2 linked regions of the Candidatus Microthrix parvicella Bio17-1 genome follow. The protein of the gene in region 1 binds, or shares a complex with, the protein of each later gene. Links are inferred from orthologs where the notes say so. Each region holds a gene or a part of one and is shown on either strand. Other genes may lie near its edges. The genes, in order: secY and secG.

Region 1 (5,808 bases):
ACGGACGGGACTCGACCATTGCGGCCGAGTGCGAGGTGTGGGCGGCGGCAACGGCCAGCGCCCCGGGTGGGGTTGGAAACCGGAGAAATGGGCGCATACGGTGCAATACCGTGCTGCGAAGTTCGAAGAGCGCCCGAGCCGACTGACAATCTTATCCCCAACCGGCGGTGAGACAAAACCGAGGTGCTCATGTGGCCTTCCGCCCCTCGACGGCGGAGGCCACGCGCTGTGCGACCTCATCAACATCTCCAACGCCGTCGACGGTCACCAACATGCCGGCGCGGTCATAACGACCGAGCAGCGGTTCGGTCTGTTGGGCGTAAAGCGCCAGGCGGTGCCGAACCGCCTCCTCGGTGTCATCGTCGCGTTGAACCACCGGGCTACCGTCAATCTCGCAGCGGGCCGAATCCGCGGCGGGGTCGCCGACGGTATAAATGTGGCCGGAGGCCTCGCACACTCGGCGCGAGCCGATCCGTTGCACCACGACGTCCTCGGGAACCTCGAGGTTGATGGCCAGGTCCAACGGTGGATCCGCGATCTCATCAAGGTCGGTGGCCTGCTTCGGGGTGCGGGGGAACCCGTCCAGCAACCAACCATTGGCGGCATCATGCTGCGCCAGGCGTTCGGCGACGATGCCGCGCAGCACGTCGTCGGGAATCAGGTCGCCGCGGTCCATGATGGCCTTGGCCGCCAGGCCGATCTCGGATCCTGCGGAGATGGCGGCGCGGAAGATGTCCCCTGTGGAGATGTGGGGCACGTCGAGGTGCAACGCGAGCAGTTTCGACTGCGTGCCCTTACCGGCACCCTGGCGACCAAAGATGACCAACCTCATCAGTGTTTCTCCGGCTTGTCGGAGAGGAAGCCCTCGTAGTTGCGCAACATCAACTGGCCATCGATCTGTTTCATCAGTTCGAGGGCCACACCCACGGCGATCAGGAGCGATGCTCCACCGATCGAGAAGGCAATGCCCGAGTTGGCCTTGCCCACGATCATGATGATGATGATGGTTGGGGCGAGCGCAAGGAACGAGATGAACAGGGCGCCCGGGAAGGTAATCCGGTTGAGCACCTTGGCCAGGTAACGCTCGGTCTGCGGGCCTGGCCTGATGCCGGGGATGAAGCCGCCCTGCTTGCGCAGCTGATCGGCCTGTTGCACCGGGTCGAACGCGATCGACGTGTAGAAGTAGCTGAATGCGAAGATCAACAATCCGAAGATGCCCAGATAGATCGGCGAGGCCGCCGCCACCAGGTTGTCGTTGATCCACTTTCGAATGGCGTTGCCCCAGTCGGTCTGGGGCAGCACGTTCACCAGCAGCACCGGCATCTGCAGGAACGCTGACGCAAAGATGATCGGGATGACGCCCGCCTGGTTGACCTTCAGCGGAATGTAGGTGCTCTGTCCGCCATACATACGACGGCCCACCTGACGCTTCGCAAACTGCACTGGGATCTTACGGGTGCCGTTTTCGATGTAGATGATGAACACCAGCAGGATGGCGGCGACCACGGCAACCAACGCAACCGCAAACCAGCCGTTCGAAGCTCGCAGGCTGGCACCAACCGACGGGAAGCTGGACACCACCGAGCAGAAAATGATCAGCGACATGCCGTTTCCGATGCCGCGCTGAGTGATCAGTTCGCCCATCCACATGAGCAGTGCGGTACCTGCGGTAAACGTCACCACGATGAGGGAGAGCGTGCCCAGGTTGAAGTTGGTCACCAGCGAGATGTTCTCGTTGGTACTCAGCCCGCCGCCACCGTTCTGGAAGAGGTAGACAAAGCCGGTCGACTGCAACACGGCGATGCCGATGGTGACGTAGCGGGTCCACTGCGTGATCTTCCGCTGGCCCACCGCCCCCTGCTGTTGCCATTCCTCCAGCTTGGGGATCACAACGCCCAGGATCTGCAGAATGATCGATGCCGTGATGTACGGCATGATGCCCAACGCAAAGATGGCGAACTGTGTGAGTGCGTTACCCGAGAACAACTGGAGGTAGCTGAGCACACCACCCTGTTCGGCCTGCGCCTTGATTGCCGCCACTGCCGACTGGTCGATGCCCGGCGCCGGGATGTAGGACCCCAGTCGGTACAACGCCAGAATGAACAGCGTGAAAAGCACCTTGTTCCGAAGTTCCGGAATCTTAAAAAGGTTGCGCAGCGACGAAAACACAGGTGCTCCAGTACCGCTTAGCGGTTGGTGTGGGCAGATCCGTGGAAGGCGGGCCGCACGCTGTAGGGCAGGTCGAGGCGCTCAACGCTGCCGCCGGCTGCGATAATCGCCGCCTCGGCGGATGCGGAGAACGCATGCGCCTTCACGGTGACGGCGCGGCTGATCTCGCCACGGCCCAACACCTTCACCAGCGAGCCCTTACCCACCAGCCCGATGCCCAACAGGGTCTCGGGGGTCACCTCGTCCAACCCACACTCTGAGATGGTATCGAGGTTGATGGGCTGATACTCCACCCGGAACGGGTTGTTGAAGCCGCGAAGCTTTGGCAGGCGCTGGAACAGCGGCAACTGGCCGCCCTCGAAGGCGACGGGCACGGTGTTGCGGGCCCGCTGGCCCTTGGTGCCGCGGCCGGCGGTCTTGCCGCCCTTGCCACCGATGCCGCGACCGACCCGCTTGGAGCGGCGCTTGGAACCGGGTGCCGGTTCAAGGTCGTGAATTTTCATGAGTCATCCTCCTCGACGCTGATGAGGTGAGGAACCTTGTTGATCTGGCCCCGGGCGTCCGGGGTGTCTTCCAAGACATTGGACTTTCCGATCCGCCCAAGCCCCAACGCCCTGAGCGAACCACGCTGCTTGGGCTTCGAACCGATGGACGACCGTGTCTGGGTCACTTTGATCTTGGCCATTATCGAACCTCGGTGGGCTCGGCATCGGGGCCCCGCTCGGACTCCTGCCACGCACGCCACAGGGCGGGGGGCATGAACTCCTCGGGGTCGAGGCCGCGGAGGCGGGCCATCTCGTCGGGGCGACGAAGGCTGGTGAGCCCGTTCATGGTCGCCCGGGCCACGTTGATGTAGTTGGGCGAACCGAGCGACTTGCAGAGCACGTCTCCGATGCCCGCCTCTTCCAGAATTGCGCGGGCGGCACCGCCGGCGATGACACCGGTACCTGGTGCAGCGGGCTTCAACATCACCCGACCGGCTCCCAGCTCACCGATGATGGGGTGAACGATGGTCGATCCGGCCATCGGCACCTTGATGAGGGTTCGCTTGGCCTCTTCGGTGCCCTTCTGGATCGCCAGGGGCACCTCTTTGGCCTTGCCGTAGCCAAGCCCGACACGACCGGCACCATCACCAATGACCACCAAAGCGGTGAAGGAGAACCGACGTCCGCCTTTTACCACCTTGGCCACACGGTTGATGTTGATCACCCGCTGTTCGCGCAGCGACATATCGTCGCCGCCACGGGAGTTACCACGGTTGTTGTTGGCCATCTCTAAAACTCCAGTCCGCCGGAACGGGCGGCATCGGCCAGGGCGGCCACTCGACCATGGAAGCGGAAGCCGCCCCGGTCGAAGACCACCGTGGTCACTCCAGCAGCCTTGGCACGCTCGGCGATTCGCTCGCCGACCGTCGCGGCCGCCTCCTTGTTGGATGTGGCGCCACCGATCAGATCGGCCTCCTGCGTGGAGGCTGCGGCCAGGGTGACCCCGGCCGTGTCGTCGATCACCTGGGCGACCACGTGGCGGTTGCTGCGGAACACGGCGAGGCGGGGGCGTTGCTCGGTTCCGGCCACGGCCTTGCGCACGCGTGCGTGGCGGCGAATCCGGGATCGGCGTTTGGCGTTGGTTTTGTTCGTCATCTCATGCTCCTGGACCGGCTCACTTGCCGGCCTTACCGGCCTTGCGCTTCACGTGCTCATTGGCGTAGCGGACACCCTTGCCCTTATAGGGCTCCGGCGAACGCAATGCCCGAATGTTGGCCGCCACCTGGCCCACCAGCTGCTTATCGATGCCGGCGATCTCGATGTAGGTGTTTCGAGGAAGGGTGAAGGTGATGCCCTCGGGGGCGTCCACGGTAATCGAGTGGGAGAAACCCAACTGGAGCTCGATGCCCTTGCCCTTCGCCGTGGCCCGGTAGCCGGTACCCACGATCTCAAGGTCCTTCTGAAACCCGGTGGACACACCAACGACCATGTTGTTCACCAGCGAGCGCACCAGGCCGTGCAACGAACGGGTTTCCCGCTCGTCGTCCCGCCTCGTGACCGAGACCAGGCCGTCGCCCAGCGACACGTCGATGCCGGCGGGGATCTCCTGACTCAGTTCGCCCTTGGGGCCCGTGACGGTGACGGTCGCGCCGTCAATGGCCAGCGTGACGCCGGCGGGCAGGGTGATCGGTTGTTCTCCGATTCGTGACATGTGTCGCTCCTACCAGACGTTGCAGAGGATCTCGCCACCGACCCGGCGGCGACGCGCCTCCCGGTCGGTGATCAGCCCCTGGCTGGTGGACAGGACCGAAATCCCAAGGCCACCCAGAACGCGGGGCACCTCGCTGGACTTGCGGTAGATACGAAGGCCGGGCTTGGAAACCCGTTGCAGACCGGAGATCACGCGTCGGCGCTCCGGTGAGTACTTCATGGTGATCGTCAGCGTTTCGCCGGGACCGTTGGGAGCCGGGTTCACCTCGTAGGGGCCGATGTAGCCCTCACGACGGAGCAGCTCGGCCAAGGCCAGCTTCTGCTTGGACGATGGCATGCGCACCTGATCGTGCATCGCGATGTTCGCGTTGCGGATACGGGTGAGCATGTCGGCGATGGGGTCAGTCATTGACATGGTTCAGACTCCTCTCACCAGCTCGCCTTGCGGACCCCGGGGATTTCCCCCGCGTGGGCCAGCTCTCTCAGACAAATACGACACAGTCCAAACTTCCGGTAGACGGCACGTGGGCGACCGCAGCGCTTGCAGCGGGTGTAGCCACGTACCTTGAACTTCGGCTTGCGGTTGGCCTTCTCGATGAGTGCCTTGGTCGCCATTACTGCTGCCCCTCACGTCGGAACGGGAAACTGAAGGCATCGAGCAGGGCCTTGCCTTCAGCATCGGTACGAGCGGTCGTGACCAAGGTGATGTCCATGCCTCGGGAGGCGTCCACCTGGTCGTAATCGATTTCGGGGAAGATCAACTGCTCGGTGACCCCGAAGGTGTAGTTGCCCCGGCCGTCGAAGCTCTTGGGGGAGAGACCTCGGAAGTCTCGAATCCGAGGGATGGCCAGGTTGACCAACCGGTCGAAGAACTCCCACATGCGGTCGCCCCGGAGGGTGACCTTCACGCCTACGGGGTTGCCCTCTCGAAGCTTGAAGCCTGCGATCGACTTCTTGGCCTTGGTGACAATCGGCTTTTGCCCCGTGATGATGGTGATGTCGGTGACGATCTTCTCGATCAGCGCCTTCTGCTCGGTGGCAGCGCCGGCACCCACGTTCACCACGATCTTGGTGAGGCGGGGGACCTCCATGACATTCTCCAGGCCGAGTTCAGCCTGAACCTGATCACGAAGCTCATCGTTGTAACGGTTCTTCAGACGAGGCCCCGGTGAGGCGCCGTCATAACCGCCCATGTCGATCAACGACTCGGGTGAGGTTGCGGTATCGGAACTCACAGGTCACCTCCGCTCTTCCGGGAGACTCGGGTCTTCGTGCCGTCGTCGGCCATTTTGTAGCCGACCCTGGTTGGGGTACCGCCCTCAACCATGGCCACGTTCGACACGTGGATGGGCCCTTCGGCCTCTCGGATACCGCCGGGCTCGTTCTGGCCACGTGGCTTGTCGTGGTGCTTCTGCACGTTCACACCTTCGACCAGAAGCTGTTG
Region 2 (5,491 bases), on another replicon or contig:
GGTGGGAATCGACAGTCGCTGGCCCAGACCGTAGGCCTCCATGCCGTAGGCCAGCCCGTAGCTGACCATCTTGGCCGTGGATCGTTGGGCAACCGTGACCTCATCGGCATCCACCTCGAAGATGCGGGCCGCGGTCTGGGCATGAATGTCGTCGCCTGCCGTGAAGGCGCCGACCAGGCCGGGGTCCTGGGAAAGGTGGGCGATGCAGCGCAACTCGATCTGGTTGTAGTCGGCGACGCAGAGGCGATAGCCGGGCGCCGGTACGAACGCTCGACGAAACAGACGCCCCTCCTCGGACCGGACCGGGATGTTGTGCAGGTTGGGCTGATCCGAACTCAACCGACCGGTGCGGGCCACCGTCTGGTTGAAGGTCGCGTGAATGCGACCGTCGGGGGCGATCTCCGACAGCAGTCCCTCCCCGTAGGTGCTTCGCAGCTTCTCCACCTCACGGTAGCGAAGCAGGTGTTCGACGATGGGATGTTCGCCCCGCAGCTTCTCCAACGTGGCGGCATCGGTTGAGTAGCCGGTCTTGGTCTTCTTGTGCGGGGTCAGGCCCAACTCGTCGAAGAGCACCTGCCGGAGCTGCGGGGTGGAGTTGACGTTGAACTCGTGGCCTGCGGTAGCAACAATGGCCGCCCGCTCCTCGGCCACCTCGGCCACCAGACGGTCGGCCAGGCCCTGCAATGCGTCCCGATCGACGCCAACGCCGAGGTCCTCCATACGCGCCAACACCCGCACCAACGGCACCTCCACGTCGTCGTTCAGCGCTGCGAGCCCGCGGACCTCAAGCGCCTCGCGCATCGGCCCGGCCAGCGCCTCCACCGCCAATGCCCGCCGGGCGATCACCTGGTGGGGTTGGTCGCTGGGTCCATCGCCAAGGTCCAACTGGTCGGACGGGGTGGGCTCGGCACCCGCCATCTCAGCACCGGCGTAGCGCGCCAGCAGTTCGGCCAGGTCGTACCGTGCGTCGGCGGGGTCCAACAGGTAGGCGGCCAACTTGGTGTCCAACGCCAGGCCGGACACCTCCACCTCCAGGCCCAGCAGCGACCGCAACAACGGCTTTGCGTCGTGGGCGACCAACGGCACGTCGCCTCCGAGCAGCGCCACCACCTGGTCGTCGCAGCCGGTCAATACGCCGGTGGCGGGATCAGGAAACCACGCCACCTCCCCGGCAGCCGCATCGGTCACCACCGCCAGACCCGCCAGCGGTGAACGCCCGGGATCGCCCAGCCAGTCGGCGGCGACACCCACCGGGCCATCGACCCCGGAGGCGATCGCCGCCTCCAGCGCCTTTGCGGCCTCGACGGCGGTGCCCGGCACGGTCACCTCGGCCTCCAACACTCGTGCATCGCCGGCGGCCAGCGGAGCACTCAGGTACGCGCCGAACGCCTCGGAAAACCGGGCTTGCAGACTGGAAAACTCGAGAAAGCCGAACAGTTCGGCCACTTCGTCGGCATCGATACTCCCCACCCGCAGCGACGTGACCTCCTCGGCCAGATCCACATCGCGAATCAACGCCATCATCTGGGCGTTCATGCGCACCTGATCCTCGTTGGCTTCGAGTGATTGGGCCAGCTTGGGGGTCTGCTCGGCGGCATGGGCGAACAGTTCATCGATCGTGCCGTACTTGTTCACCAGCTTGGCCGCCGTCTTTTCCCCCACTCCCGGAACGCCGGGCAGGTTGTCCGATGGGTCGCCGCGCAGCGCCGCGTAGAACACGTAGTCAGACGGCTTGACGCCGGTGCGCTCGAGGATTCCCTCCTCGTCGTACAGCGCGTAGTCAGACACGCCCCGCCGGTTGTACAGCACCCGTACGTGCGGGTTTTCCACCAGTTGGTAGCTGTCGCGGTCTCCGGTGACGATGATGACGTCCTCACCGGCGACCTTGGCCCGTTCGGCCAGGGTGGCGATCACGTCGTCGGCCTCGAAGCCCGGCGCCTCCACCACGGGGAGCGCCAGGGTGTCCACCACGCGTCGGACCAACTCCATCTGCTGCACCAACAGGTCGGGGGTGGCATCCCGATTGGCCTTGTAGGTTGTGACCGCCTTATGCCGAAAAGTGGGCTCCGGCAGATCGAAGGTGACCACGATCCGGTCGGGCCGATGGTCTCGCACCAGGTTGACCAACATCGACGTGAATCCAAACACGGCGTTGGTCACCTGGCCGGAGGCGGTCGCCAGGTCGGTTGGAAGGGCGAAGTACGCCCGATAGGTGAGCGAGTTCCCGTCGACGAGCATCACGGTGGGCATTCCCGCCACCCTATTGGCTCGGCGTGAGCCCCTCGCCGTTGCCCGGGCGAAGGGTGCCCCCAACCACCTCGGCGGCCACCTGGGCCATGGTGGAACGTCGGGACATCGCCGTGGTTTGCAGGAACCTGAACGCCTCGTGCTCGCCCATGGCGAAATCGTCCATCAGCACCCCCTTGGCCTTGTCCAGCGATTTACGCTGCTCCAGGCGCCGTTCGGCCTCATCGGCCCGTCCAGACATGGCCTGCAACTGCGCACGTCCGGCCAGGGCCACCTCGATTGCCGGGACAAGGTCGCTCGCTTGAAATGGCTTCACCACATAGGCACCAACGCCCACACTCACCGCCTCGCCGATCAGCTCGCGCTGCGAGAACGAAGTGAGGATCACAACCGCGGCGAGATCCTCCTCGATCACGATTCGTGCTGCGGCAAGACCATCGAGTCCGGGCATTTTCACATCGAGAATGCACAGATCGGGTTCCAGCTCACGGGCCCGGGCCACGGCCTCATCACCACGCCCCACCTGCTCGATCACGTCGTAACCCTCGGCGACGAGCATCTCGACCAGGTCCATCCGAATGATCACCTCGTCTTCGGCGATCAGGATGCGTGCGCTCATCGGCGCAGTGGTTGGTCGGGCGACCGGCCGGGCGACCGGGACATCAACGACGGTCCTGGCGTTCGGTGAGGTCTTCCAACAGCTTGTCCTGTTCCATCTCCAGCTTGGCGATCCGCCCAACGATGTGGTCACGTTCCCGAGAGAGCGCATCCCGTTGACGAACGGCGTCACCGGCCTCGTGGGCGGCGAGTGGGGTTTCGGACACGATCGACCTCAGCTCGGCATCGTCGGCTACATCGTTCACCGCTTGCAGCTGCTCGGAAACCACCGACAGATCCTCATGGAACTGTCGAAGCTTCTCTTGGTTGGACCGAAGGCGTCGCTCAATACGTGTTGCCATCACGGGCCCCATACTACGAGAACCACGCGCCTCGGTTGGACTCCGGTGCACCATGAGGCGGGCAACCCGCTGAATCGACGACGCCCACCGGGCGTCAGCTGTTCATCAAGAACGCGAGGATGAGCGTATTGAACGTGAACAACAGCGCAATCACCACCGTGATGCGGTCCAGGTTCTTTTCCATCACCGTCGAGCCCGCCGCCGCCGATCCCATTCCGCCGCCGAACATGTCGGACAGCCCACCGCCCTTACCGGAGTGGACCAGCACCAAGATGATCAATCCCAGCGAAAACAGCACCTGGGTGATGGTGGCAACGATCTGCATGAGAACTCCGGGGAAGCGTCGGCAATGCGGCAGGGCAGCGTAGCGCCTCAGCTGCGATAGGCGCAGATGGAGGCAAAGTCGTCGGGATCCAGGCTGGCGCCGCCGACCAGGGCGCCGTCGATGTCGGCCTGAGACATCAACTCGGCGATGTTGCCGGGCTTGACCGACCCGCCGTATTGAATGCGCACGCAATCGGCTGCCGCGGTACCGGCCACCTCGCTGACCACCGAACGCACCGCGGCACACATCGCCTGCGCATCCTCGGACGTCGCCGTCCTGCCGGTTCCGATGGCCCAGATGGGCTCGTAGGCGATCACCATGTTGGCCACGGAGTCGGCCGCCACACCTGCCAACCCACCCCGAACCTGGGAGGCGACCTTGGCTTCCGCGTCGCCCGCCTCCCGCTCCTCGAGGGTCTCGCCACAACACATGATGGGCGTCATCGCCGACGCAAGCACCGCCTTCACCTTGGCGTTCACCATGTCGTCCGTTTCACCGAACAATTGGCGACGCTCGCTGTGCCCCACAATCACCAGGGCAACCTCCAGCTTGGCCAGCATGGGCGCCGAAACCTCGCCCGTAAAGGCGCCCTTCTCCTCCGCGTGACAGTTTTGGGCGCCGAGTGCGATCTTCATCCTGTCGGCGCCGATGACCGTCTGCACCGATCGCAGGTCGGTGAACGGCGGATGGATCGACACGCCCACCCCGTCGTAGTCATGATCGCCGAGGCGGTAATGCAACTTCTGAGTCACCTGAATGGCCTCGAAGTGGTTGTGATGCATCTTCCAGTTACCGCTGATCAGCGGCGTGCGTCGGCTCATGATGGCTCCCTACTCGTAGATCTGCTGGTCGGTTGCGTGCTGTTCGGATTCACGGCTCACTCGGTCTCGTCATCATCATCGTCGGTGGCGGCGTTGGGTGCCCGACGCAACGCCTCCAACCCCGGCAGGTCGCCCTGTTCGATGAGTTCGAGGCTGGCGCCGCCACCGGTGGAGATGTGATCCACGCGATCGCCCAACCCAAACTGGGCGATCGCCGCCGCCGAATCGCCCCCGCCGATCACGGTGAAGCCCCGGCAATCGGCAACCGACTGGGCAACCGAGCGCGTTCCGGCTTCGAAACGCGGGTCCTCGAAGACGCCCATGGGTCCGTTCCACAGCACGGTCGACGCCTCGGCGATGCGATCACCAAACTCCGCAGCGGCTCCGGGGCCGATATCAAGCCCCATCCAGCCTTCGGGTAACGAACGACCGGTGTTTCGCACCTCGCCGCCCGCCGAAGGATCGCCCAGCCTGCCGCCGGGACCCAACGCCACCACATCGGTTGGCAGCACCAACCGGTCACCAAACTCGTCGAGGAGCGCCCGGCAGTCGTCGACACGGTCGGGTTCGAGCAGTGACGAACCCACCGAATGGCCCATCGCAGCAAAGAACGTGAAGCACATACCACCGCCGATGAGGATCTCGTCAGCGATGTTGAGCAGCGCTCGAATCACCCCGAGCTTGTCCGACACCTTGGCCCCGCCGGTGATCGCAACAAACGGGCGTCGAGGCTGACGGCGAAGGTCCAGGAGCACGCTGACCTCTTGGGCCAACAAGCGTCCCGCCGCCGACGGCAACCGGCTGGGTGGGCCAACGATCGAGGCGTGTGCCCGATGCGAGGCACCAAACGCATCGTTGACGTACAAGTCGTGACCGGCGACCAGTTCATCGACGAAATCGGGGTCGTTGGCGGTTTCCCCCGGGGAGAACCGCAGGTTCTCCCCCAGGGTCACGCCCGGTGCCAACTCGGCCAGGCGGGCACGAACCGGCGCCACATCGAAGGCCGGATCCGGCGCACCCTTGGGGCGTCCCAGGTGGGTCACAGCGGTCACCTCCGCCCCGCGCGACGTCAGCCACTCCAGCGTGGGCAACGCCGCACGAATGCGGTGGTCATCGGCGATTTCGCCGTCGCGAAGCGG

The links.
Region 2: the proteins of secY (region 1) and secG are in contact, whole or in part, in a crystal structure (PDB 5AWW), measured with the Thermus thermophilus proteins. The link is inferred for Candidatus Microthrix parvicella Bio17-1 from one-to-one orthologs. Residues at the interface, in WP_096411648.1 of Thermus thermophilus: Leu14, Gln16, Arg17, Phe20, Ile34, Pro35, Pro37, Ile72, Arg108, Arg109, Asn112, Gln113, Arg116, Ile117, Ile120, Pro145, Gly146, Trp147, Phe152, Phe155, Val156, Val159, Thr160, Val162, Ala163, Gly164, Ala166, Leu167, Trp170, Glu173; in WP_223903268.1 of Thermus thermophilus: Tyr5, Ile9, Tyr12, Leu13, Ala16, Leu19, Val20, Val23, Leu24, Gln26, Glu27, Pro28, Gln30, Gly31, Ala32, Asp34, Leu35, Met36, Gly37, Gly38, Ser39, Ala40, Asp41, Leu42, Phe43, Ala45, Arg46, Val48, Tyr53, Thr56.

Annotation. Positions count from the first base shown.
Region 1 is NZ_AMPG01000006.1:9,570-15,377, reverse strand. The notes cover bases 1-2,984. They hold secY (preprotein translocase subunit SecY), read right to left. Parts: upstream 2,170-2,984; coding sequence 832-2,169; downstream 1-831. Other genes in these bases: rpsE (30S ribosomal protein S5), read right to left, coding at 2,854-2,984; rpmD (50S ribosomal protein L30), read right to left, coding at 2,669-2,854; rplO (50S ribosomal protein L15), read right to left, coding at 2,187-2,672; MPARV_RS0117880 (adenylate kinase), read right to left, coding at 188-832. In the rest of the region: more of rpsE, read right to left, coding at 2,985-3,441; rplR (50S ribosomal protein L18), read right to left, coding at 3,444-3,809; rplF (50S ribosomal protein L6), read right to left, coding at 3,829-4,365; rpsH (30S ribosomal protein S8), read right to left, coding at 4,375-4,779; MPARV_RS0117840 (type Z 30S ribosomal protein S14), read right to left, coding at 4,794-4,979; rplE (50S ribosomal protein L5), read right to left, coding at 4,979-5,557; rplX (50S ribosomal protein L24), read right to left, coding at 5,596-5,808. UniProt on the Bacillus subtilis protein: The central subunit of the protein translocation channel SecYEG. Consists of two halves formed by TMs 1-5 and 6-10.
Region 2 is NZ_AMPG01000001.1:158,865-164,355, forward strand. Bases 1,917-4,583 are described here. They hold secG (preprotein translocase subunit SecG), read right to left. Parts: upstream 3,532-4,583; coding sequence 3,301-3,531; downstream 1,917-3,300. Other genes in these bases: polA (DNA polymerase I), read right to left, coding at 1,917-2,250; MPARV_RS0100815 (ANTAR domain-containing response regulator), read right to left, coding at 2,261-2,866; MPARV_RS0100820 (hypothetical protein), read right to left, coding at 2,910-3,206; tpiA (triose-phosphate isomerase), read right to left, coding at 3,579-4,352; MPARV_RS0100835 (phosphoglycerate kinase), read right to left, coding at 4,409-4,583. Outside these bases: more of polA, read right to left, coding at 1-1,916; more of MPARV_RS0100835, read right to left, coding at 4,584-5,491. UniProt on the Bacillus subtilis protein: Involved in protein export. Participates in an early event of protein translocation.